4 regions of the Arthrobacter sp. NPDC080082 genome follow, and region 1 is predicted to be linked to each of the others. Evidence: riboswitches for the same ligand, from Rfam matches in the RefSeq annotation. Region 1 holds a riboswitch; each other region holds the start of a gene.
What was found. Region 1 has a riboswitch for S-adenosylmethionine ahead of AB0O44_RS10175 (homoserine O-acetyltransferase). Riboswitches for the same ligand answer to the same signal wherever they lie in the genome.

Region 1 (7,770 bases):
GTTCGTACTTCCCGTCCCCGGTGCGGTGCAGGGTGCGCAGCTCGGCGTTGTCCGGGTTGTTCAACGACTCGAAGTACTCCACGGACCAGTGGAACCAGCGCATGCAGAACAGCCGCATGGTCAGCCCGTGCGTAACGAACAGGGCGTTGGGCGCGTAGTCCGGTTTGGACCAGTGCCGGTACAGGGTCTCCATGAACGAGGAGATCCGGTCGTAGACATCGGACCCGGACTCGCCCTCGCGGAACCGGTAGAAGAAGTGCCCGTAGGCGTTCCGGAGCTCCTTCTGGTCCTCGATGTCACCGGCGATCTGGAAGTTCGCCCAGTCCTGCTCCCGCAGCCGGGGCTCCTCGATGACCCGCTCGGTCAGGTTGCCCAGGTCCAGCGCTTCGAGGGTCTGGTAGGCACGCAGATAGGGGGAGACGTAGACGCAGACCTGCTGCCCGTCCAGCTGGCGGCGGAGTTCGACGCCGGCGGCCCGGGCCTGCTCGACGCCCAGATCGGTCAGCGGGATGCGGTAATCGGGCACCCGGTTGTAGATGGAGGTGTCGGCATTGGCGGCGGACTGGCCGTGCCGGATCATCAGGATTTTCCCGGGCGCGCTCACAGCCCCAGCTTAGGCGCGTCCGGCCAACTCCCGGCAACGGCAGGCAAGATAGGACCATGCTGGTTACCTCCCGCCGCCGTGTGCGGTTCGAAGTATGGATTGTGCTGGGACTCTCGCTGGGGCAGTCGGCGGTGTACTCGGTGGTGCAGTTGCTGGACAAGCTCTCGCAGGCGCCGCTGGCCCAGGGGACCTCAACGCTGAACCGCTCCCAGAGCAGCCGCGAGTACTTCGACCTGACCTACCAGCTGCTGGACATCGCCTTCGCGCTCGTCCCCGTGCTGCTGGTGCTCTACTTCCTCACCGGTCCCCGCGAGCCGGGGACCCCCGGCGGCTCGGCATTCCGGAAGCTCGGGTTCGATTTCGCACGCCCCGGAAAGGACCTGCTGCAGGGTGTGGGCCTGTTCCTGCTGATCGGCATCCCGTCGCTGGGCCTCTATGCCGCCGGCCGGGCCCTGGGCATCACGACGGCGATCATCCCGAGCGCGCTGGGCACCTACTGGTGGACCGTGCCCGTCCTGGTCCTCTCCGCCATCCGGCACGGGATCGTCGAGGAGGTGATCGTGGTGGGATACCTGCTGGACCGGTTCGGTAAACTCGGCTGGCGGCTGCCGGCGGCCATCGCCGCGAGCTCAATCCTGCGCGGCAGCTACCACCTGTACCAGGGGTTCGGGCCGTTCATCGGCAACGCCATCATGGGCGTCATCTTCGCCCTGGTCTACACCCGGACCCGGCGGGTGATGCCGCTGGTGATCGCGCACGCGCTGCTGGACATCGTGGCGTTCGTGGGCTTCAGCCTGTTCGGCAAGGCGGTCGGCCTGGGCTGAGGCTTCTGGGATTCCTGCGGAGACGTGTCCTGCGGTGCCCTGACCCGCACGACGAGGCGGGGAGCGGCTTAAAGAGTTTCGGCCCCCGGCGGCGGGTGGCGTCATTGACACCCGCGGCCGGCGGCCGAAGTTGTGGCGGGCCGAAGCCCTAGATGGTGACGGCTCCGGAAGCGGTCTCGAAGGTGACCGAGAGGATGCCCGGCGTGCCGTGCGGGGCCTGCCAGTTCACGGCCACGTCCTCCAGCGGCTTCTCCACCGGTTCGCCCAGCCACTCGGTGACCCGCTGCGCGGAGCCCGCGATGGTCAGCTCGGACATCTTCACCGAGCTCTCGTAGGCGTTGGACGGGTGCAGGGCCGGGTCGCCCTCCCACTTGAGCATGTAGGGCACCTGCGGATCCGCGATCAGGCCCAGGATGCCGATCTGCTTCCAGACCAGTTCACGGCCATCGGGGAACTTGCGGTTGCCGTTGACCGCGGCGCGGCCCAGGCGTTCCTCGAAGGGTGCCAGGTCGTCGACCTCAACGCACCAGCCCATCCAGCCGCCGCCGGCGGCGGAGCGGGCGCGGACCGCCTGGCCGAACGGTGCCTTGTCCGACGCCGGGTGGTCCAGGACCTCCACGACCTCCAGGTACTTGTGCCCGGCGAGGGGGATGATCATGTTGCGGGTGCCGAATCGGGGGTGCACGCCGCCCTTGACGGCCTCGACCCCGAGGGCCGTGGCGATACGGTCGGTGGTGGCCGCGAGGCCATCCTTTTCACAGGCGTAAGAGACGTGATCCATGCGCATGCCCTCATCTTGGCACTTTGTGATGGACCTCTCAGCTTAGGCTGTCCTAACCTCGCCGGCGCCGCCCGGAGGGTCCCCGTGCCGCCCGGCGCGGCCGGGGAAATCCGCCGGAGAAGCCGTCCCGGGGACCGGTTTCTTCATCTTTGTCACAAAGCTATCCGGACCGGTTTCCGGCTTCCTACACTGGGAGCAGGTCATGAGTGCCAGCGCCAAGCCCCGGCTCGCTGGCCGGCAACCCTCCTTGCGCGGTGGGGTGCCCCGGGTGAAGACCTGGCCCTCCGGCGACCGCCGGCGGGGCAAGCGCGGCGCCAGGGCCGTGACGATATTCCGGGACCTGCCAGCGGCGCAGGACCCGGGAGGCGGTGCCGTCCTGAGCCCAGTCACAGGAGACACCATGTCCAACGCCTGGTCCTTTGAAACCCGTCAGATTCACGCCGGCCAGCAGCCGGACGCCGCCACCGGCGCCCGTGCGCTGCCGATCTACCAGACGACGTCGTTCGTCTTCCCGAGCGCCGAGAGCGCCGCCAACCGGTTCGCCCTGGCCGAGCTCGCCCCCATCTACACCCGAATCGGCAACCCCACCCAGGACGCGGTCGAACAGCGCATCGCCAGCCTGGAGGGCGGCCTCGGCGCGCTGCTGCTCAGTTCCGGGCAGGCGGCGGAAACCTTCGCCATCCTCAACATCGCCGAGGCCGGGGACCACGTGGTGGCCAGCCCCAGCCTCTATGGCGGCACCTACAACCTGCTGGCCCACACTCTGAAGAAGTTCGGCATCTCCGTGACCTTCGTGGCGGACCCGGACAACCTGGACCAGTGGCGCGAGGCGGTGCAGCCGAACACCAAGCTGTTCTTCGGGGAGGTGGTCTCCAATCCGCGCCAGGACGTCCTGGACATCGAGGGAATCTCGGACGTGGCCCACCAGGCAGGGGTGCCGCTGATCGTGGACAACACCCTCGCCACCCCGTACCTGATCCGGCCGCTGGAGTGGGGCGCGGACATCGTGGTGCACTCGGCCACGAAGTACCTGGGCGGCCACGGCTCGGCGATCGCCGGTGTGATCGTGGACTCCGGGAAGTTCGACTTCGGCGCGGACCCGGAGCGGTACCCCGGCTTCAACACCCCCGACCCCAGCTACAACGGCCTGGTCTACGCCCGGGACCTGGGCGCGGACGGCGCACTGGGGGCCAACCTCTCCTACATCCTCAAGGCCCGGGTCCAGCTGCTGCGCGACCTCGGCTCCGCCGTCGCGCCCTTCAACGCCTTCCTGATCGCCCAGGGCATCGAGACGCTGAGCCTGCGGGTGGAGCGGCACGTCGCCAACGCCACCCGGGTGGCCGAATGGCTGGAGGGCCGGGAGGACGTCGAATCGGTCGCCTACGCGGGGCTGCCCTCGAGCCCCTGGTACGAGCGCGGCCGGAAGTACGGTCCCCGCGGTACGGGCGCCGTCGTCTCCTTCGTCATCGCCGGGGGAGTGGAGGCCGGCAAGCGCTTCGTCGATGCCCTGGAGCTGCACTCGCACGTGGCGAACATCGGCGACGTGCGCTCGCTGGTGATCCACCCGGCGTCGACCACGCACAGCCAGCTCAGCCCGGAGCAGCAGGCGGTGGCGGGCGTCCACCCGGGCCTGGTCCGGCTCTCGGTGGGCCTGGAGCACATCGACGACATCCTGGCGGACCTCGACGCCGGCTTCCGCGCCGCGAAGACCGGCTAGGTCCGGGACCCCTGCCGGATTTCCCCACCTTTGCGGGCCCGACGGCGGCCGGCGCGGCGTGTCCGCGGCGACCCGCCCGCCTTGGCCTTCAAAGGTGGGGAAACGGGGCGGCGGGGCGGGCGGCTGTCACATGGAAGTCACAATCTTCGCCACGACGCCGCCCTCTTTCGTAGACTCGGTGCAGGTCATGAGTGCCAGCGACAGCCCCGGCTTGCTGGCCGGCAACCCTCCTTTTGCGGCGGGGTGCCCCGGGTGAAGACCTGGCCTGCCGGTCAATTGACGGCAGGCAAGCGCGAAGTGAGGTCTTTTAACATGACGATTGCCGTCACCCGAACGGGTGTACCCGCCACCAGCCCCGCAGCAGGAAACGCCGCCGCCCCCGAAGGCACCGTGCGGTACCTGTCCGTCGGCGCCCTGGAACTCGAATCCGGCGCCGTCCTGCCGGACGTGGTGCTGGCCTACGAGACCTGGGGCACCCTGAACGCGGACGCCTCCAACGCCGTTCTGATCGAGCACGCCCTGACCGGGGACACCCACGTCACCCGCGGCGCCGGCGGGGAGCCTGGCTGGTGGGAACAGCTCGCCGGCCCCGGCGCGCCCGTGGACACGGACCGGTACTTCGTGGTGTCCATCAACATCCTCGGCGGCTGCTACGGCTCCACCGGCCCGTCCACGCCGGCGCCCGACGGCCGGCCCTGGGGATCCCGCTTCCCCCTCGTCACCCTGCGCGACAGCACCGCCGCCGAGGCCCGGCTGGCCGACGCGCTGGGCATCCACCGATGGCACGCCGTGCTCGGCGGCTCCCTCGGCGGCGCCCGGGCCCTGGAGTGGGCCGTCAGCTACCCGGAACGCGTGCGCCGCTGCGCCGTGATCGCCGTCGGCGCCTACAGCACCGCCGAACAGATCGCCTTCGCCCAGGCCCAGACCCTCGCGATCCGTCAGGACCCGCGCTTCAATGGCGGCGACTACTACGGCGGCCCCGAGCCGCATGAGGGCCTGGCGCTGGCCCGGCGGATCGCGCACATCACCTACCGCTCGGCCGCCGAACTGGAGGGCCGCTTCGGCCGGACCGGTCAGGACGGCGAGACACCGCTCGCGCCCGGGCCGCTGTCCGGCCGCGGCCGCTACCAGGTGGAGAGCTACCTGGACCACCAGGGCAATAAACTGGTGCAGCGCTTCGACGCCAACAGCTACATCGCGATCACCGAAGCGCTGATGAGCCACGACGTCGCCCGTGGCCGCGGAAACCTGCAGCAGGCGCTCGCCGGGGCTACCGCCGAGTTCTTCATCGCCGCCGTGGACTCGGACCGGCTGTACTTTCCCGAACAGTCCCGGGAGCTCGCGGCGGCCCTGCCGGGGGAGGTGCCCATGCACGTCATCTCGGCCCCGATCGGCCACGACGGGTTCCTGACCGAGATCGGCCAGCTCGGCGGCGTCCTCCGGGAGGCGTTCTTCGCCTGAGCATCAAGGCTTCTTCGCTGGCTCTTGCCGGGGACTGGTGTGCAATTTTGCAGATAGGCTCTGCGCGATTGGTCGTTGAGGCTGCGGCGGTGACACTCCATACTCGTGGAGAATGACCGCGTGTGGTCCAACTCACACGGAGTCAGCCCAGTAAGCCGCAGGGTGTCGATGGCGACACCGAAGGAGTTCTTATGAGCACGGAAAACGCCGCCGCGAGGCGCGCAGAGGAAACCGACGTCAAGGCGTCCGGCCTCAAGAAAGTCGTCGCCGCCTCCATGGCCGGCACGGTGGTGGAGTGGTACGAATTCTTCCTCTACGCCTCCGCCGCAACCCTGGTCTTCGGCAAGGCCTTCTTCCCCAATTCCCAGACCGAACTGGACGGCATCCTGGCCGCCTTCCTGACCTACGCGGTCGGCTTCGTCGCCCGCCCCATCGGCGGCATCGTCTTCGGCCACTTCGGTGACAAGTTCGGGCGCAAGCAGCTGCTGCAGCTGAGCATCATCCTGGTGGGTGTCTCCACCTTCCTGATGGGCTGCCTGCCCACCTTCGCCCAGATCGGCTACTGGGCTCCGGCCCTGCTGGTCTTCCTGCGCTTCGCCCAGGGCTTCGCCGTCGGCGGTGAGTGGGGCGGCGCCGTCCTGCTGGTGGCCGAGCACAGCCCCAGCAAGTCCCGCGGCTTCTGGGCCAGCTGGCCGCAGTCCGCCGTGCCGCTGGGTAACCTCTTCGCCACCGCGGTGCTGTTCATCCTCTCCTCGGTCCTGTCCTCCGCCGACTTCCTCGGCTGGGGTTGGCGTGTGGCCTTCTGGCTCTCCGCCGTGATCGTCCTGATCGGCTACTACATCCGCACCAAGGTCAACGATGCGCCGATCTTCCTCGAGGCCCGCAAGGAAGTCGAAGCCGGCCACAAGGGCTACGGCGTTGCCGAGGTCTTCCGCCGCTACCCCCGCGGCGTCTTCACCGCCATGGGCCTGCGCTTCGCGGAGAACATCCTCTACTACCTCGTGGTCACCTTCTCCATCACCTACCTGAAGACCGTGGTCCACGCCGACACCACCCGCATCCTCATGCTGCTGCTGATCGCCCACGCCATTCACTTCTCTGTGGTTCCGATGGTGGGCCGGCTGTCCGACCGCCTGGGCCGCCGCCCGGTCTACATGGCCGGCGCCGTCCTCGGTGCCACCTGGGGCTTCTTCGCCTTCCCGATGATGGACACCGGCAACGACTTCATCATCCTTGCCTCGGTCATCATCGGCCTGCTGTTCCACGCCCTGATGTACGCCGGCCAGCCGGCCATCATGGCCGAGATGTTCCCGACCCGGATGCGCTACTCCGGCGTCTCCCTCGGCTACCAGGTGACCTCGATCGTGGCCGGTTCGCTCGCCCCGATCATCGCAGTGGCGTTGCTGGGCGAGTACAAGTCCTCCGTCCCGGTTGCCATCTACCTGGCGATCGCCTGCGCGATCACCGCCGTCGCGGTGCTCTTCCTGAAGGAAACCCGCGGCATCTCCCTGCACGACGTCGACGCCGCCGACGCCCAGGGCACGGCCGACCTCCTTGCCGCAGGCAAAAAATAGCAGGCAAGACGTAACGAACGACCAGCTTCACCGGCAGCCCCCGTCCCCGCACCGCGGGACGGGGGCTGCCGCTGTTCGGGGCTATCCCGTCAGCACGTCCTGCCGCTCGGCGATCTCGGCCCGGAGGGCGGCCAGCACGGCCTGCACCGGTGCCGAGCGGAGCGACTCGGCCCGCGCGGCGGCCCAGATGGGGAGCTGGCGCTGGAAGTCGGCCGGCAGGACCGGGACGAAGCCCTCCTTGCCCGCCACCAGGAAGTTCGGCAGCAGCCCGATCCCGGCCGCCCGCCGGACCGCCTCCAGCTGGGCGAAAATGCTGGTGGCCTGGAAGCTTGACCGTGGCAACGGCAGCTGCGTTGAGCGGTGGCCCAGCTCGGCCACCTGCAGGGCGGACTCCACGTAGGAGACGAAGCCGTGCCGGCGCACGTCGTCGAGCGTCTCCGGCGTCCCGTGTTCGCGGACGTACTGCGGGCTGGCGTACAGCCGCAGGAAGTAGTTGGCCAGGAAGATCGTCTGGGCGCTGCTGACCTCCAGATTGCCCACCACCACCTCCAGGTCCACACCCGAGCGGTTCTGGCTGACCTTGCGGGTGGCGCTGAGCACCTCCACGTTCAGCTGCGGGTGCTCGCGCTGCAGCCGGACCAGAGCCGGCGTGACGAACTCGGCGCCGAAACCGTCGGGGGTGCTGATCCGGACCAGCCCGGCCAGCACGTCATCCCGCCGGGCGATCCGGCCGCTGAGCGCGCCCAGGGTGCCCTCGATCGCCTCCGCCGCCGCCACCGCCTGGCCGCCGAGTTCGGTCAGTTCCCAGC
Region 2 (7,770 bases), on a different contig from region 1:
GGCTGCTTCGCGGCGGGTAATCATCCGTCAATTTTACGCGACGGCGGGAGAAGCGGCGCCGGCAGGCCCCGGCCGGCCGCCATGTGGAACGGCTGAAGGCCCCCGGAGGCACGCCCGGTGCTAGGCTCAGGGCACCGGATCAGGAAGGCACGAACCATGCCCGGCACCCCCGCCGCACCCATGACAAGCCTGCAGAAGCGCGTGCTCTACGTGGCGATCGTGGCCTCCTTCATCGCTTTCCTCGACGGTTCCGTGGTGAACCTGGCGCTGCCGGCCATCAGCCGCGAACTCGGCGGCGGTCTGGTGGTCCAGCAATGGGTGGTGGACGCGTACCTGCTGACCCTCGGCGCTTTGATCCTGGTGGCGGGATCCCTCTCCGACCAGTTCGGCCGCGTCCGGGTGCTGGAGTGGGGGCTGGCCGGGTTCACCGCCACGTCCATTCTCTGCGGCGTGGCGTGGAACGGCGAGTCGCTGATCATCTTCCGCGGTCTCCAGGGTGTGGCCGGTGCGCTGCTGGTGCCCAGCTCCCTGGCGCTGATCGTCACCGTCTTCAGCGGCCCGGCCCAGTCCGCCGCGATCGGCAAATGGTCCGCGTGGACCTCCGGCGCGATCGTCGCCGCCCCGCTGCTGGGCGGGATCTCCGTGGATGTCTTCACCTGGCGGGTGATCTTCTTCCTGAACATCGTTCCCGCCGCCGCCGTCTGGCCCGCGCTGCGCCGGCTGCGCGCCCAGGACCTGGAGCGGCCTCCCGGCAGCAGCATCGACGTCGCCGGCACGGTCCTCGCCGTCGTCGGGCTCGGTGGGATCGTCTATGCCTTCATCGAGCGCGGCAGCCAGGGCTGGGGCTCGCCGCAGGTGTGGCTGCCGCTGGCCGCGGGCATCGCCGGACTCGCCGCGTTCCTGGTGCACGAGGGCCGGACCCGCGCGCCGATGATGCCGCTGCGGCTCTACACGGTGCGGAACTTCGGCTGGGGCAACGCCGCCACCCTGGTGATCTACGGGGCGCTGAACCTGGGCTTCTTCGTCCTGGGCCTCTACCTCCAGCAGGTGGCCGGGCTCGGCGCCACCGCCGCGGGCCTGGCCCTGTTGCCCTCCACCCTGATCCTGTTGCTGCTCTCGTCCCGGATGGGGGCACTCTCCGGACGTTTTGGCCCCCGCTGGTTCATGACCGCCGGGCCGCTGCTCTGCGCGGCCGGCTTCCTGCTGATGCTCGGCATCGGCCTGCCCCTGGACTATGCGTGGCAGGTCCTTCCCGGCGTCGTAGTCTTCGGGATCGGTCTCGCCGTGACCGTGGCGCCGCTGACCTCGGCCATCCTCGGCGCGGTTCCGCCCGAGGAAGCCGGGATCGGCTCGGCCGTGAACAACGCCGTCGCCCGCATCGCCGGGCTGGTGACGATCGCCTTCGCCGGGCTGATCACCGGGCCGGTGATCACCACTGCGGGACTGCACGCGACGTCGCTGGTCACCGCCGCGCTGTTCGTCGCCGGCGCGCTGGCCTCCGCCGTCGGGATCCGGAATCCGCCAGCGCCCGCGGACGCGTCCGCCGGGCCTGCAGCAGAAGGCGGGGCTGGCGACGGCGGGGGAGCCCAAGGGGCTAGCGGAGACTAGCGGCGGGTGAGCTGCCGGGTTCTTCGTCGTCTGCTGACACAGGGTGCACCCAGAGGGCGTCGGCGACCCGGTCGGCAAGGTCGAGCTCCCGTGATCCGTCAGGTCCGGCGATCCGCACCACCAGGGGGCCGCCGAACGGCTTCCTGCCCAGCACCGCGACGGCGGCGTCCAACTCGATGCGTTCGGTCGCCAGATAGCGCAGCAGGTCCGGGTCCTCGTCGCTGATCCGCGTGATGCGGCCGCCCTGGCCGGCTGGCAATTCGCTCATCCGCACCGCCGGGGGCATCAGGACCGAGCCGTCCGCCGCGGGGATGGGATCGCCGTGCGGGTCGCGGACCGGGTGGCCCAGCTTGGCCGCCATCCGGTCGATGAAGGTGTCCGAGACCGCATGCTCCAGGGTCTCCGCCTCGTCGTGGACCTCGTCCCAGCGGTAGCCGAGCTCCTGGACCAGGAACGTCTCGATCAGCCGGTGCCGCCGGACCATGGACAGGGCCAGCCGCTCACCGTCCGCGGTCAGGGTGACGGCTCCGTAGGGCTTGTGGTCCACCAGGCCCTGCTCCTTGAGCTTGCGGACCATCTCCGAGACCGAGGAGTTCGCGACGCCGAGGCGCTGGGCCAGTTGCGTGGAGGTGATCGGCTTGTCCTGCCACTCCGTGAAGGTGTAGATGACCTTGACGTAGTCCTCGATCGAGGAAGAAGGCGGGCTGGTTTTCACAGCCCCTAGCCTACCGTCCGGCCGCACCCGTGAATGTGAACCACAGCAGCGCCAGGTTCAGGGCCACCACCAGCAGCACGCTGACCACGGACGCGATCCGCAGCGGCAACCGGTCGACGAAGCCGCCCATCAGCGGGGTGCTGCTCGTCAGCACGACCAGCGGGACCAGCACGAAGGGGATGCCGAAGCTCAGCACCACCTGGCTGAGCACCAGCGCCCAGGTCGGGTCGAAGCCGACGGCCAGCAGCACGACGGCGGGAACCAGGGTCAGGAGCCGGCGCAGCATCAGCGGGATCCTGATCTTCAGCAACCCCTCCATGATGGTTCCCCCGGCGTAGCAGCCCACGGACGTCGAGGCCAGCCCGGAGGCGAGCAGCCCGACGGCGAAGACCACGCCCACCACGGGTCCCAGGCTGGCGCTGATGGCGGCGTGGGCGCCCTCGATGCTGTCCGTGCCCTCCACCCCGCCCAGGGTTGACGCTGCCAGCAGCAGCATGCCGATGTTGACGATGCCGGCTACGGCCAGCGCCGCGATGACGTCCCAGCGGGTGGCGCGAACCAGCCGCTCCACCGCGTGCTGCGGAACGTGCCGGTGCCTGTCGGGGCGGTGCCGGTCGCGCGAGAGCGCCGAATGGACGTAGATGGCGTGCGGCATGACGGTGGCGCCCAGCATGCTGGCGGCCAGCAGCACGGTGTCCGGGCCGCGGAACCCGGGGACCAAGCCGGAGAGGACCCCTGACGGGTCCGGCGGGCTGATGAACAGCCCGGCCAGGAAGCCCACCGTGATGATGGCGAGCAGGCCCATGATCACCAGTTCGAAGGGCCGCTGCCGGTTCCGGCTTTGCATGGCCAGCAGCGCCATAGAGATGCCGCCGACGACGACGGCGCCCAGTGGGAGGGGGAGTCCGAAGAGCAGGTAGAGGGCCACGGCGCCGCCGACCACTTCGGCCAGGTCCGTGGCGGCCGCGACGATTTCGGCCTGGACCCAGAATGCGCGCCGCCAGCCGGGACGCAGGCGTTCCCCGAGCAGTTCCGGCAGGCTGCGACCGGTGACGATGCCCAGCTTGGCGGACTGGTACTGAACCAGGACGGCGACGACATTGGCCACCACCAGCACCCAGACCAGCAGGTAGCCGAACTCGGCGCCCGCGGTAAGGTTGGCCGCCACATTGCCGGGATCCACATAGGCGATAGCGGCGACGAAGGCCGGCCCCAGCAGCGCCAGCAGGGCCCGGCGGGGCCCCTTCCTGCCACGGACCGGGCTCCGGCCGCCGGCGGCGGGATCCTGTTCGGCGAGGTGCAACATTGCAGGCTCCTGCGGCTGGTGGGTCAAATGAGTTCCGTATGCCTGAACAAAAAAGTTAGGCATACCGAAATCATAGGCTCAGACCTTCATCGCGCGCCAGCTTTTGGTGAGGTAGGGCAGGGCCAGCGTCTCGCCGGGACCATGACTGAGGTGCTCGTACAGGTACCACTGGAGGTTGGCCAGCACCTTGGCCCGGGTGGCCTCGCCGGCCCGCAGGAAGTAGCTGCGGGACTTGGCTAGCTCCAGGATCTCCTCCGGCGTCACCGGGTCCTCCCACCGGGTCAGGTGGCTCTCCAGCCCGGTGAACTCCGGGCCGACCGGTGGGCGGAACGAGGGTTTGTGGACGTCCCCGGCGTGCATGATCCGGGAGAGGCGGTGCACCCACGGCACGGAGGTGTCCAGCTGGTTCCAGATTAGCCCGAGCACCCCGTGCGGACGCAGGATGCGGGCGGCCTCGGTGCTGGCCTGCAGCGGCTCGCACCAGTGCCAGGCCTGCGCCACCGTCACCAGGTCGAACGCAGACGCCGGGAGGCCTGTGTGTTCGGCGGTCCCCACCGTGGCCGGGACACCAGGGAGGGCGGCGCGCAGCTGGTCCAGCATGTCCGCCGACGGGTCGACGGCGGCCGTGGCCAGGCCGCGGGCCACGAGAAGGGCGGTGAACTTACCGGTCCCCGCCCCGACGTCGGCCGCGTCCCGGGCTCCGGCGGGAATGAGCCAGTCGGCGGAGTCGGCGGGATAGCCGGGCCGCACCCGGTCGTAGTGTTCCCCGCCGTCCTGGAAGCTCGCTCCGAGCTCCTTCCGCCGGTTCTGATGCAGTTTGGGGCCGCCGCCTGCCACGTGAACTCTCCTTCGGCAGCTCGGGAAGATACCCGTCGAATCTACCGTAAACCGGCTATTCGGGGCCGTCGAGGGTGCAGGGGGCCGCCCCGGCGGTGCCGGGGGTGTTGGGCGCCCAGTGCGGGTAGCTGCGGGTGTCGTTCGCCGGTACCCAGCGCCCGGCATCCACCAGGTAGTCCCAGCCCAGGCCGTCCCGCCGCAGCGTCCGCAGCGCGGCCAGCAGCCGCTCGGCGTCCTCGAGCCGGGAGCCCAGGCCGAAGCTGGCCCGCAGCGACCCGGCGGGCAGGCCCAGCCGCTTGAGCAGCGGATGCGCGCAGAACCTGCCGTCCCGCACACCGATCCCGTGCTCTGCGGACAGGTACGCGGCGACGAGACCGGCGTCGTACCCCGCGACCGAGAAGTTCACGACGCCGATGGTGCCGTGGCCCTCCCCGCGGTCGGTCTCCTCGAAGATGTGGTGCTCGCTCACGCCGTCGATCTCCCGCAGGCCGTCGGCAAGGAAGGACCGGATGGCATCCTCGTGGCCGTGCCAGGATGCTTCGTCCAGGGCCGCGACCGCCTGGGTGGCGCGGGCCAGGGCGGCCGCGCCGAGGACGTTGGGGGAGCCGCCCTCGTGCCGGGCAGGTCCGGTGGTCCAGCTGACGGCGTCCAGCCGGGCGTCGCGGACGGCGCCGCCGCCGGCCAGATGCGGCGTCCCGGCGTCGAGCCAGTCCGGCCGCCCCACCAGGACACCCGCGCCGAAGGGCGCGTAGAGCTTGTGCCCCGAGAAGGCGACGTAGTCGATGCCGTCGGCCGCGACGTCGATGCGGCGGTGCGGGGCCAGCTGCGCTGCGTCGACGACGATCCGCGCCCCGTGCTCGTGCGCCAGCGCAGCCAGCTCCCGGACGGGCAGGATCTCGCCGGTGACATTCGACGCGCCCGTGACCGCGAGGAGGCTGATGCCGCCGGTTGCCAGCTCGGCCCGGAGCCGCGCCAGCGTCCCGGCGAGGGTCGGCGAGGCGACGACGCTGCGGTGCGGAACCCCCTGCCAAGGCAGGAGGTTCGCGTGGTGTTCGATGTCCAGGTACAGGACCTCGCCCAGGTGCCGGCCGCCGGCGGTGGGCAGGCACCCGGCCAGGAGGTTCAGCGAATCGGTGGTGTTCCGGGTAAAGATGACCGCGTCGTCGGGCCGGCCGCCGACGAACTCCCGCACAATGGTCCGCGCGTTCTCATACACCGAGGTGCTCAGCTGGGAGGCGTAGCCGGCGCCGCGGTGGACGCTGGCGTAGTAGGGCAGGATCTCGTTGAGGTAGGCGGAAACCACGGACAGGGCGGGGGCCGAGGCGCCGTAGTCCAGATTGGCGTAGCGGACCTGGCCGCCCTGGATCAGCGGCGCCTGGATCTCGGCGCCGGTCACGGCGGCCAGCGGGGCGCGCGCGGCGGATACAGCCGTGGAGGTGGACGCTAGGGACGAAAAAATGGCAGTGGACATGGGACCTCGCTCGAAAAGGACCCCGCGTGCTGGGGATCCGCGCTTGCCGGGTCCGCTCCGGACCGGCCAGGTCGTCACCCGGGGCACCCCGCCGCGAAAGGAGGGTTGCCGGCCAGCAAACCGGGGTTTAGCGCTGGCACTCGTGACCTGGTTCGAGCCTAGGACACGAGTGCCGCGCCCCGGAAAGGGGCGCGGCAATGTGAAGCGCTGTGTTACGCGGAACCGGCCCTTAGGGAAGGCGCCGCTCTAGAGCAGGTCGTCGAGGTTCGGATTGAGCCGCTTGAGGACCTCGGAGTGCAGGATCGAGTTCGTGGCCAGGGCGTTGCCGCCAAACGGGCCGTCCTCGCCTTCAAGGGAGGTGAACCGGCCGCCGGCCTCGGTGACGATCGGGACCAGGGCGGCCATGTCGTAGAGGTTCAGCTCCGGCTCGCAGGCGATGTCGACGGCGCCCTCGGCCACCAGGCAGTAGGACCAGAAGTCGCCGTAGGCGCGGGTGCGCCAGACCTCCTCGGTCAGGCCTAGGAATTCGTCGAGGTTACCGCGCTGCTTCCAGCCGCCCAGGCTGGAGTAGGAGAGGGAGGCATCCGAGAGGTCCGAGACGTTCGAAACCCGCAGCCGGGTGGCGGCGGCCAGCGAGCGGCCCGTGTAGGCGCCGGCGCCCTTGGCGGCCCACCAGCGTTTGCCGAGGGCGGGGGCGCTGACGACGCCGACCACCGGCTCGCCCTCGTCCACCAGAGCGATCAGGGTGGCCCAGACCGGGACGCCGCGGACGAAGTTCTTGGTGCCGTCGATCGGGTCGATGATCCAGCGGCGGGAGCCGTGGCCCGAGCTGCCGAATTCCTCGCCCAGGACGGCGTCGCGGGGGCGGGAGCGGGAGAGCTGGCCGCGGATGGCCTCCTCGGCGGCCTTGTCGGCGTCGGTGACCGGCGTCAGGTCCGGCTTCGTCTCGATTTTGAGGTCAAGGGCCTTGAAGCGGCTCATGGTCTGGGAATCGACCGAGTCCGCCAGGACGTGGGCAAGGCGCAGGTCATCGTTGTAGCTCGACGCGGGTTGGCTCATGCTTCCAAACTACCGTCTAAACGCGCTCCGGCCGGGGAGGCCACGTCCCGGACGGCCGGATCGCCCGCGGGGCGAAGAGGCGACATACGGTCAGGAGACGGTGCCCAGTTCCTTGGTCTCCTGGGCCTCCTGCCGCGGGTCGGTGCCCAGCAGCCGGCGCAGCGAGGCCAGCCGGGCCGGGCCCGAGGGGCCCGCGTGGCCGGCCTGGACCCACGCGTCCACGCCGCAGTTGACGGCGGTGGCGTCGTGCTTGCAGCCGCGCTCGCAGTCCTCGGTGCCGGGGGCCAGGTCGGGGAAGGAACGCAGGATGCGGTCCGGGTCCACGTGGGCCAGCCCGAAGGACCTGATCCCGGGGGTGTCGATGATCCAGCTGCCGGCCGGGGCATCCGTGACCTTCAGCGCCAGGGCGGAGGAAGAGGTGTGGCGGCCGCGGCCCGTGACGGCGTTGACGCCACCGGTGGCCCGCTCCGCCCCCGTGAGGGCGTTGACCATGGTGGACTTGCCGACGCCGGAGTGGCCGAGCATGACGGTGACCCTGCCGTCCAGGTAGCCGTGCAGTTCGGCGACGGCCGGGCCGTCCAGCCGGGCGGAGAGGCCGTCGTCGGAGCGGGCGTCGATGCCGGAGGCGGAGGCGTCGGCGGTCTTGGAGATGATGACGGGCAGGTCGAGGTGGCGGTAGTTCGCCAGCAGCTCGGCCGGGTCCTTGATGTCGGCCTTGGTGATCAGCAGCAGTGGCTCGATCCCGGCGTCGTAGGCGGCCACCAGCGCGCGGTC
Region 3 (7,770 bases), on a different contig from region 1:
GCCTTGACCTCGGGCGACTGGTAGGCCTCCTTCAGCGCGGCCGCCTTCTCGGTGCCGGCGAACTCGGGCCGCCCGGCAACGACGATCCGGAAGGGGACCTGGTTGGCGTCGGGCTCGAAGGCCAGCGCGTCGGCCCGGGTGTGCTTGGCGTCGGCCGCCATCCGGGCGATCAGGAAGCCGGCGTCGACGTCCGGGAGGGTCTTGGCCAGGGACTGCTGGTCCACTTCCACAAACTGCAGCTTCTTCGGGTTGGCGGTGATGTTCTTCTGCGAGGTGTGGATGACGGTGGCGTCGGAGAGCTCCAGCAGCCCGGCGTCGCGGAGCATGAACAGGGCGCGGCCGTTGTTGGCCGGGTCCACGGGGATGCCGATCTTGGCCCCGTCGGGGAGCTCGCTGAGGGACTTGTACTTGTCCGACCAGATCCCGCCGGGCGCGCTGTAGACGTAGAACAGGCCGACGTTGGAGAGGCCCTTGTCCTGGTTGAACTGCTTCAGGTAGGCATTGTGCTGGAAGAAGTTGGCGTCGAATTCACCGTTCGCCACCGCCAGGTTGGGCTGGATGATGTCCGTGACGTAGGTGGGCTCCAGCGTCCAGCCCTTGGCCTCGAGGAGCTTCTTAGCGATCTTCGTTGGCTCCTGGTACGGCGCGGACTCGGTGACGATGATCTTGATGGTCTTCCCGCCCGAGGCGGCGTTGGCGCCGCCGGGGTTGACCAGGCCGCAGCCGGTGAGGGCCGTGGCGGACGCGGCGCCGGCTCCGGCAAGGGCGAACTTGAGGAAATTTCTGCGGTGCATGGCGGGTGTCCTTTGTCGTGGGGGGTTAGACGCCGACGGCGGCGGGAGTGTTTTCGGCGGCCGCGGAGAACGCTGTGAAGGCGCCGCGGAAGGCGGCGGCGGGGTGCCGGCCGTTGAGTCGGGGGCCGTCACCGAAGAGCTTTTCGCGCAGGGTTCCCGGCGCGTAGCCGGTCTGGGCGAGGCCGCGGTCCCGCAGTTCGGGCAGCACCCCGGTGATGAAATCGGTGTAGGACCCCGGGATGGTCTGGTTGATGATGTTGATCCCGTCGATGCCGGCGTCCTGCCACTCTTCGAGCCGGTCCGCGATCTGTTCCGGTGTTCCCACCACCCGGTTGGCCCGGCTGCGGTACAGCGCGATGTCTCGGAGCGTCGGGTTGCCGCCGCGGGTGGAGGCCCGGATGGCCTCCAGGTGTCCCTGGCTGCCCTCGGTCTGGATGTCACCCAGCGGGGTGTCCAGCGGCAGCCCGCCCAGGTCGACGCCGAATCCGCCGCCGACGTGGGCCAGCAGGGCCTCGATGTCCAGGCTGTCCTCCAGCTCGGCCGCCTTCCGGGCCGCCTCGGCTTCGGTGCCGCCCACCACGAAGTGCATGCCCTGGAGGAACTTCACGTCCTCGGGACGACGGCCGGCGGCCACCGCCTGCTCGCGAACGGCGGCCGTGTAGGCGCCCGCGATCGCGGTGCTGGGCGCCAGGGTGAAGGTCGCCTCCGCGTTGGCGGCGCAGAACTGCTGGCCGCGGCCGGAGCTGCCGGCCTGGAAGAGCACCGGGGTGCGCTGCGGCGACGGCGCCACGAGGTGCGGCCCGTCGATGGAGTAGCGGGGCCCGCTGTGGTAGATCTTGCTGACCTTTTCGGGGTCCGCGTGGAGGCCGCCCTCCTTGTCCCGGACCAGGGCGTCGTCCGCCCAGGAGCCCTCCCACAGCTTGTAGGCCGCCTCGACGTATTCGTCCGCCCAGTCGTAGCGCTCGTCATGTTTGGTCAGCTCGGTGGAGTTGAAGTTCCGGTGCGAGTTTTCCAGCACGCTGGTGACGATGTTCCAGCCCACCCGGCCGTTGCTGATGTGGTCCAGGGTGGACATCTGCCGGGCGAACTGGAAGGGGTGGCTCTGGATCACGGAGGAGGTGGCGGCCAAGCCGATCTCCCGGGTGGCGGCGGCCAGGGCCGAAAGCAGGATCAGCGGGTCGTTGGAGGGAACCTGCAGGCCCTTCCTCAGGTGGGAGGCCCAGCCGCCGTCGTAGTCGCCGTAGAGGCCCACGACGTCGGCGAAGAAGATCGCGTCGAATTTCGCGTCCTCCAGCTGCCGGGCCAGGTCGGTCCAGAGCTGCAGTTCGTTGAAGCGGTGCTGCTGGGCCTCGGGGCGGCGCCATTGGCCGCCCATGATGTGGCTGGTGGTGTTCATGACGAACGCGCTGAGGAGCAGGCGGGGGCGGGGTCCGTCGAAGCGGGGGCTGGCTGGTGAAGTCATGGTTCTGCTTTCCGAAGTGGGGTGCCGGGGCCGCGGTCAGAGCCGCTTGTCGAGGCGGCGGGCCAGGCGGGAGCCGCCGAACTGGACGAGGGTGACCAGCAGGATCATCAGGATGATCGCGGTGATCATCAGCGGGGTTTCGTAGCGGTAGTAGCCGTAGCGGATGGCGAAGTCGCCGATCCCGCCGCCGCCCACCAGCCCGGCCATTGCCGAGTAGGAGATGAAGCTGACGGTCATGATGGTGATGGAGCTGACCAGTCCCGGCCGGGCCTCCACCAGCAGCACGTCCCGGACGATCTGGGACCGGCTGGCTCCCATCGAACGGGCGGCCTCCACCACCCCGCTGCCGAGTTGGCTGAGGTTCTGTTCCACGAAGCGGGCGAAGTACGGGATGGCGTTGATGCTCAGCGGGACGATCACCGCGGCCGTGCCGATGGTGGTGCCCACGATGAAGCGGGTCACCGGGATGATGGCGATCAGCAGGATCAGGAACGGGAAGGACCGGACCAGGTTGACCAGGCCGTCCAGGACCCGGTGGAGCCGGGGCCGGTGCCGCAGCCCGCCGGGGCCGATCGTGTAGAGCCAGACGCCCAGCGGCGTGCCGATCAGGACGGCCAGCGGGATCGCGACCAGCAGCATGGCCAGGGTCTGGCCCATGGCGGCGCCGATTTCGGGCAGGACCGAGAGGATGCGCTCAAGCATGGATCAGGCCTTTCGGGGCGGGGCCGGCCGGGGCGGCTGCCCGGTGGGGCCGGTTCAGCTCGATGGCGTCGGAGACCAGGTACCGCCCGATCGAGGTGGCGGGGTGGAAGCCGGGGCGTTCGAGCTCGGCCAGGTCGAATTGCTCGACGATCCGGCCGTCCTCCATGACCGCGACGTTGTCCGCGATGGCCTTGATGACGTTCATTTCGTGCGTGACCACCACGATCGTGATGCCGAATTCGGCGTTGACGTCAGCGAGGTACTGCAGCACGGAGGCGGTGGTCCGGGGGTCCACGGCCGACGTCGGTTCGTCGCAGAGCAGGACCTTCGGCTCCGTGGCCAGCGCCCGGGCGATGGCCACCCGCTGCTTCTGGCCGCCGGAGAGCTTCGCGGGGTAGCTGGCGGCCTTGTCCGCGAGGTCCACGATGGCCAGGGCGTCGGCCGCCCGGCGCCGGCGTTCGGCCTTCCCCACCCCGGCGAACTTCAGTGAGAGCTCCACGTTCTCCTGCGCGGTGAGGTTGTTGAGCAGGTTGAAGTGCTGGAAGATCATGCCGATTCCGTGCCGGCTGCTGCGCAGTTCCGGCTCGCTTAGGGCGGTCAGGTCCACGCCGTCGACCAGGACCCGGCCCGAAGTGGGGCGTTCGAGCAGGTTGATGTTGCGCAGCAGCGTGGATTTGCCGGCGCCGGAGAACCCGATGATGCCTTGGATCCGGCCGCGCTCCACGGTGAGGGTGACGTCGTCGACGGCGGTGAACCGGCCGTCCTTCGACGGGAACGAGGTGCTGACGTTCTGGATCTCGATCACAGCAGACCGCCCGCGATCCGGGCCGGCGCTGCCGTCGTTGTGGTGTTCATGATTCCTCCGGGGCTCGCCCGAGGAAAGCCTCATCCCCCGGCGCCGGGGCAGCGCAAAGCGCGGCCTCTCGGGTCCGTGGAACAGTGGTTCTCCATCGGTCCTGGCGGTAGCACCGTCCTCATCGAGGGGGTTGCTGCGGCGTCACGGAGCCAGGTCTCTCAGCCGCTCGGGATGGTTACCCCACGAATCTGGCACACGCCCGGCCGAGGTGAAAGCGGCGCGTCACACGCCGTAAAGCTCCCGTCAGTCCCGGTTAAAGGCCCAGGAGCGGCGCTTCCCTGGCCGGGCAGGCGTTCATGACGACGTCCAGCCCGGCGGCCTTGGCGCGTTCGGCCGCGGCCTCGTCGATGACGCCCAGCTGCAGCCAGACGGCGCCGGCGCCGGCGGCAATCGCCTGGTCCACCACGTCGCCGACGCGTCCGGAGTTCACGAAGCAATCCACGACGTCGATGGGCCGCTTCTCCGCCGGGATTTCCGCCAGCGAGCGGTAGCCGGCCTCTCCGTGCACGTCGTCGCCGGGCAGGTTGACCGGGATGATGTCCATGCCCAGGCGGTCGCGGATGAACAGCGACGTGTCGTAGGCAGCACGCCATTGGTTGGTGCTCAGGCCCACGATGGCCCACCGGCCCTTGGTGCGCAGGAGGCGTTCGACGACGGCGGGATCGTTCACGTGGCTCATGCGGCCAGCCTACGTCCGCCGGCAGCGGCCCCGCAGTAGGGAATCCCACCCCGGGCACTGTGCCGAATTTCTAATCGGGCCAGACACCTCACGTCCGCAGGTTTCCGAATATTACGCGCCCATTTGGCGAAAATCCGCCGTTCGGTTTTAGTAGACAGTGACCATCCCGAGCGGCCGAGAGACCTGGATCGATGACGCCGCAGCAACCCTGGTCGACGGACCTCCACCCCGGAGCCCGCCGATAACGAGGACGCACGCCGAGGGAAGGGTCCGGACTGACTACCCGGGCCAAAGGCTGCTTCCGTAGGGTGCTACTGCCAGGACCGATGGAGTAACCCTATGACTGCTGTCCTGCACCCGTCCCAGCCCCGGGCCGACGCCCGGCCCGGCTCCGGCACCCCCGCCCTCCCGGTGTCCTTCCGCGGCCTGGGCCGCGCCTTCGGGACCGGCCCCGCCGCGCACACCGTCCTCCGGGATGTCAGCTTCGACGTTGTCCCCGGCGAGGTGCTCGCCATCCTGGGCGCCTCCGGCTGCGGCAAGTCCACCCTGCTCCGGGCCGCCGCCGGACTCGACGCCGCCACCTCCGGCAGCGTCGCCATAGACGGCGAACCGGTCCGCGGCGTCGACGACCGCTGCGCCTTCGCGTTCCAGGAGCCGCGGCTGCTGCCCTGGCATACCCTCCAGGCGAACATCGCCATCGGCCTGCCCGCCGGCGTCAGCGCCCGCGACGGCAAGGCCAAAGTGGCCCGCCTGTTGGAACTCGTGGGACTGCAGGACTTCGCCAAACACCGCCCCCGGGAGGTCTCCGGCGGCATGGCCCAGCGCGCGTCGCTGGCCCGTGCCCTGGCCCGGAACCCCGGCGTGCTGCTCCTCGACGAGCCCTTCGGCGCCCTCGACGCACTGACCCGGATCAAGATGCAGGACCTGCTCCTGGAGGTCCACCGCGCCGAACCCACCACGGTGCTGCTGGTGACGCACGACGTCGACGAGGCCCTGCAACTGGCGGACCGCATCATCGTCCTCGGCCGGGAGGACACCGAATCGTCCCCGGCCGGCGCCACGATCGTGCGCACCCTCGCCGTCCCCGGCGGACGGCCACGGGACCGCGCCTCGGCCGAACTGGCCCGAATGCGCACCTCGCTCCTGGCCAGCCTCGGCGTCGACGGCCACTAACGGCCCCGCCCCCGCCGCCCCGGTCACGGCCTGAACGGTCCGTCCGCTCCCGGCAGGCAGCGCCGCCGGTACCACAGCACCGGACCGGCGAGCCGCCCGCTCCCCGCGCCGGCGGCCACCCGCATCACTCTCCTGTCTCTTTCGCATCGCTCGCACCGCCCGTAAAGGAACTTCCATGGCTCCCACCCGCACCACGTCCCGCCGTTTCGTCCTCACCGCCGTCGCCGCCTCCGCGGCCCTGGCCCTCACCGGGTGCGTCGCCGGGGAAGGCTCCGGCAGCCAGCCCGCAGCCGCCGCGGCCGCCGGCGGCAACGGCGGCGGCACGCTGACCATCGACTTCGCCACCTACAACCCGCTGAGCCTAGTGATCAAGAAGAAGGGCTGGCTGGAGGCCGCCCTTAAGGACCAGGGCGTCACCGTCAAGTGGGTCCAGTCGGCCGGCTCCAACAAGGCCAACGAGGCACTCCGTTCCGGCGCGGTGGACGTCGGCTCCACCGCCGGTTCGGCCGCGCTCCTGGCCAAGGCCAACGGCTCCCCGATCAAGACCATCGACATCTTCTCCCAGCCCGAATGGGCCGCCCTGGTCACCAAGCCCGGCTCCGGCATCAGCACGGTGGCGGACCTGAAGGGCAAGTCGGTCGCGGCCACCAAGGGCACGGACCCGTACTTCTTCCTGCTGCAGGCGCTGTCCGAGGCCGGCCTCTCGCCCAAGGACGTCACCGTGCAGAACCTGCAGCACGCGGACGGCCGCACCGCCCTGGAGAACGGATCCGTGGACGCCTGGTCCGGGCTGGACCCGATCATGGCCGGCGCCGAGCAGAAGGGCGCCAAGCTCTTCTACCGGAACCTCTCGTTCAACACCTACGGCTTCCTCAACGCCACCGAGTCCTTCCTCAAGGACCGGCCGCAGCAGGCGCAGACCGTGGTGAACGCCTACGAGAAGGCCCGCGCCTGGGCGGCCGCGAACCCGGACGAGACCGCGCAGATCCTGGCCGAGGCCGCCGGCCTGGACCTGGCCGTGGCCAAGACCGTGGTGCTGCAGCGCAGCAACCTCAACGTCAACCCGGCGCCGGGCGAAGCCCAGCGCACGGTCCTCGCGAAGATCGGTCCCACCTTCGTGGAGACCGGGGACGTGGCGAGCCAGAAGCAGATCGACGACGCCGTCGGCTCGCTTCTCGATGACTCGCTGGTGAAGAAGGCGGACGCCTCCGCCATCAAGGACTCCTGATGGCCGGCCTCGGAGATTCCCCCTTCACCGGCACCACCGTTGCGGACGGGCGCGCTGCAGCCGCCCCCGCAGCTCCGGCAGACGCCGCCCGGCCGGCCTCCCCCGTCACGGGAGGACACGGCACCCCGGCGAACGGATGGTCCCCCGCCGGGTTCCTGGCCCGCGGCTGGGCGCGTCTGCTCCTTGGACTGCTGGTCCCCGCGGCGGTGCTGGCGGCCTGGCAGCTGTCCACCGCCGCGGGACTCTTCAGCGTGGTCCAGCTCCCGCCGCCGGCCATGGTGTTCGACGCCGGCCTCGACCTGCTCCGCCGCGGGCAGCTGGGCCTGCACGTCGCCATCTCCACCCAGCGGGTGCTGATCGGATTCGCCGCCGGCGCCGCCCTGGGTCTGCTCCTCGGCTCCCTGGTGGGGCTCTCCCGCGTGGCGGACGCCCTGCTGGGCCCCACCATCGGCGCGCTGCGGGCCGTTCCGTCCCTGGCCTGGGTGCCGCTGCTGATCCTCTGGATGAAGATCGGCGAGGATTCCAAGGTCACCCTGATCATGATCGGCGCGTTCTTCCCCGTCTTCACCACCGTTTCGCTGGCCTTGCGCCACGTGGACCGGAACCTGGTGGAGGCCGCCCGAGCCTTCGGGCTCAAGGGCGTGAAGCTGCTGACCACGGTGCAGTTGCCCGCCGTCGTGCCCGCCGTGTTCTCCGGTCTGCGGCTGGCCCTGGCGCAGGCGTGGCTGTTCCTCGTGGCGGCCGAGCTCATCGCCTCCTCGATGGGCCTGGGCTTCCTGCTGACCGACTCGCAGAACAACGGCCGCACGGACCGGCTGCTGCTGGCCATCGTGCTGCTGGCCGTGATCGGCAAGATCACCGACGCGCTGCTCGGCC
Region 4 (7,770 bases), on a different contig from region 1:
AATAAGTGCAGTGCGGATGGTTGCGGTGCGGATGCCAACGTTGTGGATGAGCGTGGAGAGGTGCGTGTTGTGCGCGAGCCTACGACATTGCCGGCCGCCGGGACAGCCCGCGGCCGGTGTCATGCCCACGCCTTGCGCAGGGCCGCCCACGCGGCGTCGTCCAGCATGCTCGAGGGGGTGACCGCGACGGCGTTAGCGCCGCCGGCCACCGAGTCGGCGAGCGCGGTTTCCAGGTCTGCGGCGGACACGGTCCCGGAGCGGGCCCACATCCCGGTGGAGATGACGAACCGTCCGGGCCTCGCCGCCATGGCCGCGGCCAGTTGCTTGGAGTAGTCGGGGCCCTTGCCGTTGAGCGCGAAGTAGTTCCAGAGCACCAGCCGGTCCGCCGCCTTGGCCAGCAGGGCGTAGTCGTGCCCGCTTTCCGGCCGGTCCCCCGCCGGGTCCTGCCAGGGCGCCCGGACGTCCATGTCCAGGCTGGCGCCGTTGGCGTGCGCGGCGGCAGCGGCTTTGGCCACCACGGAGGCGAGGGCCTGGGACCGCCAGGCGCCGATGCTGGCGTCCCCGGTGTCGATCCCGCCGTCGGCCGTCCGCGGCCAGTCCTTCGCGCCGGTGGCGCGCATATAGGAGTCGCGGTCGTCCCCGCCGTAGGTGTTGTCGTCGAACATCAGCTCGGTCAGCGCCACGGCGTCGGGGTGGTAGCGGCGGGTCACCTCGTCGACGAACTCCACCAGCCGCTGGCCCACGGGTCCGGTGGTCAGGGCGGTGACGCTGGCGAAGTCCTTGGACCGGGTGCCGTCAAGGTTGATTCCGGCCAGGCCCTGGTTCTTAGCGATCCAGCCCGGGATCAGCAGGTCGATGGTGAGCGTGACCCGGCGTTTGCTGCCGTTGCCCGCGGTGCCGAGGGCCTTGATGGCCTCCGCCACGTGGTCGCGGCCGCCGGCGGCTTCAATCTCGGGGTGCTTGTCCCACCGGAACGCCGTCCAGTCCAGCCGGCCCACGCTGATGGTGACGCTGTTGGCGTTGACCTCGTCGAGCCGCTTGGCCAGGGCCGGGAGGCCGCCTGGGTCCTCGACCACGGTTTCGTAGCCGACGCCCACGGTGCGCTCCGGCGCCGGTGCCTCCGCCCGGGGAGGCACCGGCGTCGAGCAGCCCGTCAGGGCCAGCAGTGCCATGGCCAGCGTTGCGGCCAGCAGCCTCACACCCTGACCTCGGTGACGGCCGCCGCCGTCGGGACGCTGACCACTCCGGTGCGCTTCAGCTTGTTCCAGTGCGCCTGCTTGCCGCGGGTCTCCTGCAGCAGCGCCGCCGCCATGGTCAGGCCGGTGAACACGGAGTAGAAGGGGACCAGCGGCAGGGTCCAGGCGTGCCGCAGGTCCGGCCACGCCCGGTTGAGGGAGAGCCCGAACAGGGTCAGGACCGCCGTGACCACCAGCCCCAGCCAGCCCAGGACCGCCCACGCGTCGGCGCCCAACGGGCTCCGGCCGCCGGCCACCAGCAGCAGCAGGTCCAGCAGGAGGAACAGCTGCAGGACCGGGAGTGCCACCATGGTCACGGTGTTGAACAGCAGGTAGGCGCCGAACCGGCCGCGCCGCAGGTTTCCGATCATGTCCTTGTGCACCCGCATGGTCTGCAGCAGCCCGCGGGCCCACCGGACCCGCTGCCGCCAGAGGGCGTGCACCGTGGACGGCGATTCGGCGTAGACCAGGGCCTTCGGCGCGAACACCACGTTGTACCCGGCCCGGTGCACCCGCCAGGTCAGCTCCAGATCCTCCCCCACGGTGTCCTCACGGAACGGTCCGACGTCGGCCAGGACCGAGCGCGGGAACGCGCCGATGTTGCCGGAGACGATCGGCAGGCAGCCGATCACCGTCAGTGCCCGCCGGACCAGGCCGGTACCCACGTGGCTGATGAACGCGAGCATCCGGGTCTGGACGCGGTTGAGGTTGACCGGCCGGTCGTCGCCGCAGACGGCGCCCACCCGGCGGTCCGTGAAGCCCTGGAGCATCCGCTTGACCGTGCTGCGGGAGAAGATGCCGTCGGCGTCGACGAACATCAGGACCTCGCCGGTCGAGTAGTTCAGGCCGCGGTTCAGCGCGGCGCCCTTACCGGCGTTCTCCTGGGTCAGGACCGTGATCCTCGGGTCCCCGGCGGCGAGCTCGTGCATCAGTTCCAGGGTGTTGTCCGTGGACCCGTCGTCCACCAGGACCACCTCGTACCGGTCATAGGTGGTGAGCTGGATGGAGCGGACGCAGTTCTCGATCACGGTGGCCTCGTTATAGGCCGGGACGATGATCGAGACGGTCGGCCACTCGTTCAGCAGGGTCCCCTGGCCGGTGCGGCGGCGGCGGGTCACCTGCACCTGGAACCAGAGGGCCAGGGGCAGGACCAGCAGCTTCAGGAGGCCGAAGACCAGCACCGGAATGCCGAGCACCACCAGCAGCAGCTGGGCGCCGGGCATCAGCCCGGCCAGGAGATTCTCATACCAGGGCATGGGCGAACGCTCCCCTCGTCTGCCGGAATGACGCCGGGTTGAAGGCCGGGAGGGAGAACGAGGCGAGGACGGCGTCGAGCAGTTCCGGCGCGCGCTGGCTGTTCGCCCCGAATCGGGCATTGATTTCGAGCACCACCGGGGTGCCGTCGGCCCGGCGCCGGACGTCGAGGTCCACCGGCCCGGTGAGGGACAGGGCACGGACGGCGTTCATCGCCAGGTTGCCGACGTCGTTCGCCTCCCCCGCCTCCACCCGGCGGGTACTAAGGGCGTTGCCGACCTCGCCCTGCGCGAGCGCGGTTTTCTCCACGACGACGGCGAACGGCGGTGTGGTGTTGTGCGCCGGGGTTCCGAAGACCATTGGCCCGTACTCGGTGCCTGGGATGAATTCCTGGACGATCAGGCCGCCGGGAAGTCCGGCCCAGTCGACGTCGGAGCCGCTCCGGACCACCGTCACGCCGCGGCCGCCCCGGGACACCCGGGGCTTGATGACGACGGGTCCGCCCAGGAGCTCGATGGCCTCCTCCGCGCAGCGGAAGTCCCGGGGAACCCCGAAGGCGGGAACCGGAACGCCGGCAGAATGCAGCTGCCAGGCGGTGTAGAGCTTGTCATCGGCGAGCGCGACGGCGCCGGTCGGCCCGATGATGACGCGGACGTCCGGGCCAAAGCCGGCCCGGAAGGCGGCCAGGCGGGGCAGTTCCTCACTGACCGTGGGGATCACGAGGTTGATGCCCTCGGCGCCGACCAGCCGGCGCAGCGCGGACACCAGCTCGGGATCCGTGGCCGCGGGTACCCGGACCACCGGCACCCCGGAGACTTCGGCCAGGTCGCGGATGTCCGTGCCGAGGACCGGGATGCCACGTTCGGTCAGTTGCGCGGCGAGGGCACGGCCGGCGGGGCCGCCGACGCCGGTGACCAGCACGCGCGGCTTCACAGCTTCTCCATTTCGGTGCTCAGCAGGCGGACGGGTTCATAGGCCTCGGCCACCCGGCGGCGGGCCTGGCCGCCGCGGAAGGAGGCGATGCCGCGGACCCGTTCGGGCGTCATGTACGGCTTGGCCAGCTGGTCGCTGTGCATCTTCACCGCCTGGACCTTGGCGTCGACGTAGTCGTCAATGTCCACGAAGACGCTGGGGTTGAATTCCCGCGTGGCCGAGGGGCTCTCGTAACAAAGGATCGAGTGGTGCTGCCGCGCGGCCCGCAGGGTGGCCTGGTGCACCGCCTGGTGGTCCTGGTGCTGGTCGTGGTTGGAGTGGGTGAGGATGATGTCCGGGTTGAAGCGCACGATCGCGTGCTCGATGGCGCCCACCATTTCCTGGCTGTGGCGGTGCAGCTCGGTGTCCGTGAAGTTGTGATGGATCATGCCGGTCAGGCCCATGAACGTGGCGCCGCGCTGGGCGTCCAGCGACCGCTCCAGGGCGTTGCCGCCGCGCTTGCCGTCGCTCATCACCAGCCCCTGCACCTCGTGGCCGGAGTCGACGAACTTGGCGAGCGTTCCGCCGCAGGCCAGCTCCAGGTCGTCCGGGTGGGCGCCGATGGCCAGCACCCGGCGGGGCTGCCGGGCCGGGCTTCCACCGGTGCGCAGGGCGGTCAGCGCGATGGCGAGGGCGGTGAGTCCGCCCAGGGTGGCGGTCAGGTCGGCGGTCTGCCAGAACTCGGAGGCGTCCAGGGCAAAGGCGGCGACGTTGGCCAGCAGCAGCACCGCGCCGGTGGCGAGGGAAATCCGGCGCAGAAGTTCGGGACGGCGCAGCCGGCGGTGGAACCAGGATTTCCCCACCGCCGCTGCGACCAGCAGCGCAATCAGCAAGACGATTATCAAGACGTAAATCGAGACCATGAATCTTTCCAGTTCTTCTTCGAGGTGCCGGCCGCCCCCAGTGCTGCGCCGGACAAAATGATGGATCTGCAACCCGCCCGGCAGAGGCTGCCGGGTTCTGGAGGGAAGGATTGCTTGTCAAAGAACCGGTCCGCGGTATCCCGGCGGAGACGTCAAAACCCATGCGCCAGCGGCACTGCGCATACGGCCGGAAGCGGCCGCGCAGCGGGTGCTGAAAAGGCGTATGCGGTATGTGGAGACCCAGCGGAGACCTTGGACTGCCACTTCAGTAAACGTGACGCCCCTATCGGAAAACCCGAGTAGGCAATACCCGAAAAGCATTCGGCCACCGCGGACGGAACTGGCTTTTTGTACTCGATCACGACGGGCGCGATACTCGGTCGGCCTACGGCGGACGGCCTCCCGTGACCGAACATGACGGGGCCGACGCGCGGGCGCGGGCCCCGGGGTGTTAGGTTTTTTGCAGAGTAATGAGAACCGGTGCCAAGCCCTGACTGGCCGGTCGGCAACCCTCCTTTTGCGGCGGGGTGCCTCAGGTGACTACTCGGCAATCGACCATTCGAGCTGCAAGCGTGAACGTAAGGAGTTTGTCGTGTCCGACGCGACCCCGCCCCCAGTCCCCGCCCCCGGAACCGGCACCCCGGCCAACCCTCCCGCGCAGGCCGCAGCGCCCGCGGAGCGGCTGGCCTACCGGCTGCTGACCGGCCCAGACGACCGCAGCTTCTGCGAGCGGATCTCGGCCGCCCTTGCCGAGGGGTATGTGCTGCACGGCAGCCCGGCCGCAACCTTCAATGGCACATCGGTGATCGTGGCGCAGGCACTGGTGCTGCCGGCCGCCGTCGCGGAGGCGGACGCCGCGGTGGCCCGCGCCGTCGACGGTCTGGAATCCGAAGGGCTGGAATCCGAAGGGCAGGCGGGGGCATGAGCTACGCCGGGGACCTGACCCCGCAGGCAACCTGGGAACGGCTGCAGTCCGGCGCGGTGCTGGTGGACGTCCGCACCCGGGCCGAGTGGGCCCAGATCGGCGTCCCGGTGACCGGCGGGGCGGCCGCGGAGCCGGTATTCATCGAGTGGACCCGGGCCGGCGGCGTGCCGAACGAGGACTTCCTGGACGAGCTCCGGCAGCGCGTCCCGGCCGACGCCGAACTGCTCTTCCTCTGCCGGTCCGGGGCCCGCTCCGTCGCGGCGGCAGGGGCTGCGACGGCGGCGGGATTCACCGTCTACAACGTGCTGGACGGCTTTGAGGGCCAGCCGGATGAGGCCGGCGTCCGCCGCGTCAACGGCTGGAAAAACGTGGGCCTGCCGACCGACGGGACCCGCACCGCATGAGTTTCAATCCCGAGGCCGCGGACTGGAACCCGGACACCCAGGCCGTCCGTGGCGGCCTGGACCGGACCGGCTTCCAGGAAACCACCGAGCCGATCTTCCTCAACTCCGGCTTCGTCTACGAATCCGCCGCCGCCGCGGAGCGGGCCTTCACCGGCGAGGACGAGCGGTTCGTCTACTCCCGCTACGGCAACCCCTCGGTGGCCACCTTCCAGGAGCGGCTCCGCCTGCTCGAGGGCACCGAGGCGTGCTTCGCGACGGCGTCGGGCATGTCCGCGGTGTTCACCGCTCTCGGCGCGCTGCTTGGGGCCGGTGACAGGGTGGTCGCCGCCCGGTCCCTGTTCGGATCCTGCTTCGTGATCCTGAACGAGATCCTGCCGCGCTGGGGCGTGGAGACCGTCTTCGTCGACGGCCCGGACCTCGACCAGTGGCGTGACGCGCTCTCGACGCCGGCCACCGCCGTGTTCTTCGAGTCGCCGTCGAACCCGATGCAGGAGATCGTGGACATCGCCGCCGTGAGCGGGCTGGCGCACGCCGCCGGCGCCACCGTGGTGGTGGACAACGTCTTCGCCACCCCGCTGCTGCAGCGCTGCACGGACTTCGGCGCGGACGTGGTGGTCTACTCCGGCACAAAGCACATCGACGGCCAGGGCCGGGTGCTGGGCGGCGCGATCCTGGGCAGCAAGGAGTTCATCGAGGGCCCGGTCCGGCAACTGATGCGCCACACCGGACCCGCGCTGTCCGCCTTCAACGCCTGGGTGCTGACCAAGGGCCTGGAAACCATGTCGTTGCGGGTCAACCACGCCTCCGCCTCGGCGCTGCGGCTGGCAGAGTGGCTCGAGGCGCAGCAGGCCGTGACTTGGGTGAAGTACCCGCTCCTGGCCTCCCACCCGCAGCACGAGCTGGCCGCCAAGCAAATGAAGTCCGGCGGGACCGTGCTGACCTTCGAACTGGCGTCCCCGGCCGGCCGGTCCGCCAAGGATGCCGCCTTCGGGCTGCTGGACGGGCTGCGGATCATCGACATCTCCAACAACCTGGGCGACTCGAAATCGCTGATCACGCACCCGGCCACCACCACGCACCGGGCCATGGGTCCGGAGGGGCGGGCCGCTATCGGGTTGAGCGACGGCGTGGTGCGTCTCTCCGTCGGACTGGAGGACGCGGAGGACCTGATCCGGGACCTTGGCCAGGCGCTGGCGCGGATCCAGTAATCCCCGGCGGCGGCGTGGAACGTACGGCCTAGAACCGGCGGACGGGTGCCAGTGCCGGCAGCGGACCGGTAGCGGTGCCGGCGTCGGGCACGTCCCCGCCGACCGTGGTCCGCACCGCCTCGCCGACGACGGCGCCGAGCCCGGCGCGGCGCTGCAGCTCCGCACCGGTGCCCTCCGCCAGGATCCTGGCCACCCCGGCGCGCACCACGCCGAGCTCGCCCTGATCCGCCAGGACCGGGGCGAGGTAGTCCACCAGGGCGTTCACCACCTCGGCCGCGGGGCGGGGCCGGAAGGTCCCGAAGTCCAGCAGCTCGGAGGACAGCCCGCAGTTGCTCGCCTGCCAGGCCGCCATCCTCAAGAGCACGGTCGGCACCGGCGCCGGGTCCACGCCGTCGTACCACTCGCGCGAGGCGGTCTCCACCAGCGCCCGCACCAGCACCGCCAGCAGCGCCGCGTCCTCCGCGCGCAGGCACACGTCCGCCACCCGGATCTCCACGGTGGGATGGTTCCGGGCCAGCCGCGCGTCGAAGTACACCATGCCCTCATCGAAGAGCACGCCGCTGTCCAGCAGCCGCGACACCACCCTGCGGTAGGCCGCATGGCTGCCGAAGACCATCGTCGGACCGGCAGCGGGCCAGCGGTTCCAGGCTTGGGTGCGGTAGCTCTCGAACCCCGTTTCCATCCCGTTCCAGTACGGGGAGTTGGCGCTGAGGGCGATCAGCACAGCCAGCTTGTCCCGGATCCGGTCCAGCACCGCCACCCCCTCCTCGGGCGAGTCGATGGCGGCGTGGACGTGCAGCCCGCAGGTGAGCTGCTCCTGGACGGTGAGGCCGAACCGCCGCTGCATCGTGGCGTAGCGCAGTTTGGGGGTGGTGTGGGTGGGTGCGGCCAGCGGCGAGGTGGCCAGTG

Region 2: linked by a shared signal. The riboswitch ahead of AB0O44_RS16040 (aminotransferase class V-fold PLP-dependent enzyme) and the one ahead of AB0O44_RS10175 (homoserine O-acetyltransferase) in region 1 are both predicted to bind S-adenosylmethionine.
Region 3: linked by a shared signal. The riboswitch ahead of AB0O44_RS08165 (ATP-binding cassette domain-containing protein) and the one ahead of AB0O44_RS10175 (homoserine O-acetyltransferase) in region 1 are both predicted to bind S-adenosylmethionine.
Region 4: linked by a shared signal. The riboswitch ahead of AB0O44_RS04015 (DUF1737 domain-containing protein) and the one ahead of AB0O44_RS10175 (homoserine O-acetyltransferase) in region 1 are both predicted to bind S-adenosylmethionine.

The regions. Positions count from the first base shown of each region.
Region 1 covers NZ_JBFBKQ010000004.1:257,224-264,993, forward strand. The annotation lists gene AB0O44_RS10155 (histidine phosphatase family protein) at 1-580, opposite strand, end outside; gene AB0O44_RS10160 (type II CAAX endopeptidase family protein) at 661-1,428, shown strand; gene AB0O44_RS10165 (VOC family protein) at 1,577-2,215, opposite strand; SAM riboswitch class IV at 2,408-2,524, shown strand; gene AB0O44_RS10170 (bifunctional o-acetylhomoserine/o-acetylserine sulfhydrylase) at 2,610-3,926, shown strand; SAM riboswitch class IV at 4,110-4,225, shown strand; gene AB0O44_RS10175 (homoserine O-acetyltransferase) at 4,239-5,387, shown strand; gene AB0O44_RS10180 (MFS transporter) at 5,579-6,961, shown strand; gene AB0O44_RS10185 (LysR family transcriptional regulator) at 7,043-7,770, opposite strand, start outside.
Region 2 covers NZ_JBFBKQ010000009.1:44,056-51,825, reverse strand. The annotation lists gene AB0O44_RS16065 (hypothetical protein) at 1-24, opposite strand, end outside; gene AB0O44_RS16060 (MFS transporter) at 157-1,608, shown strand; gene AB0O44_RS16055 (metal-dependent transcriptional regulator) at 1,595-2,323, opposite strand; gene AB0O44_RS16050 (Nramp family divalent metal transporter) at 2,334-3,629, opposite strand; gene AB0O44_RS16045 (class I SAM-dependent methyltransferase) at 3,708-4,466, opposite strand; gene AB0O44_RS16040 (aminotransferase class V-fold PLP-dependent enzyme) at 4,522-5,937, opposite strand; SAM riboswitch class IV at 5,972-6,085, opposite strand; gene hisN (histidinol-phosphatase) at 6,184-6,996, opposite strand; gene AB0O44_RS16030 (ribosome small subunit-dependent GTPase A) at 7,087-7,770, opposite strand, start outside.
Region 3 covers NZ_JBFBKQ010000003.1:268,672-276,441, reverse strand. The annotation lists gene AB0O44_RS08180 (MetQ/NlpA family ABC transporter substrate-binding protein) at 1-794, opposite strand, end outside; gene AB0O44_RS08175 (NtaA/DmoA family FMN-dependent monooxygenase) at 820-2,256, opposite strand; gene AB0O44_RS08170 (methionine ABC transporter permease) at 2,293-2,958, opposite strand; gene AB0O44_RS08165 (ATP-binding cassette domain-containing protein) at 2,951-3,763, opposite strand; SAM riboswitch class I at 3,903-3,992, opposite strand; gene AB0O44_RS08160 (CoA-binding protein) at 4,068-4,493, opposite strand; gene AB0O44_RS08155 (ABC transporter ATP-binding protein) at 4,833-5,666, shown strand; gene AB0O44_RS08150 (aliphatic sulfonate ABC transporter substrate-binding protein) at 5,842-6,894, shown strand; gene AB0O44_RS08145 (ABC transporter permease) at 6,894-7,770, shown strand, end outside.
Region 4 covers NZ_JBFBKQ010000001.1:843,895-851,664, forward strand. The annotation lists gene AB0O44_RS03995 (hypothetical protein) at 120-1,199, opposite strand; gene AB0O44_RS04000 (glycosyltransferase family 2 protein) at 1,196-2,491, opposite strand; gene AB0O44_RS04005 (ATP-grasp domain-containing protein) at 2,478-3,422, opposite strand; gene AB0O44_RS04010 (PIG-L deacetylase family protein) at 3,419-4,324, opposite strand; SAM riboswitch class IV at 4,791-4,903, shown strand; gene AB0O44_RS04015 (DUF1737 domain-containing protein) at 5,007-5,249, shown strand; gene AB0O44_RS04020 (rhodanese-like domain-containing protein) at 5,246-5,653, shown strand; gene AB0O44_RS04025 (O-succinylhomoserine sulfhydrylase) at 5,650-6,861, shown strand; gene AB0O44_RS04030 (glutamate--cysteine ligase) at 6,890-7,770, opposite strand, start outside.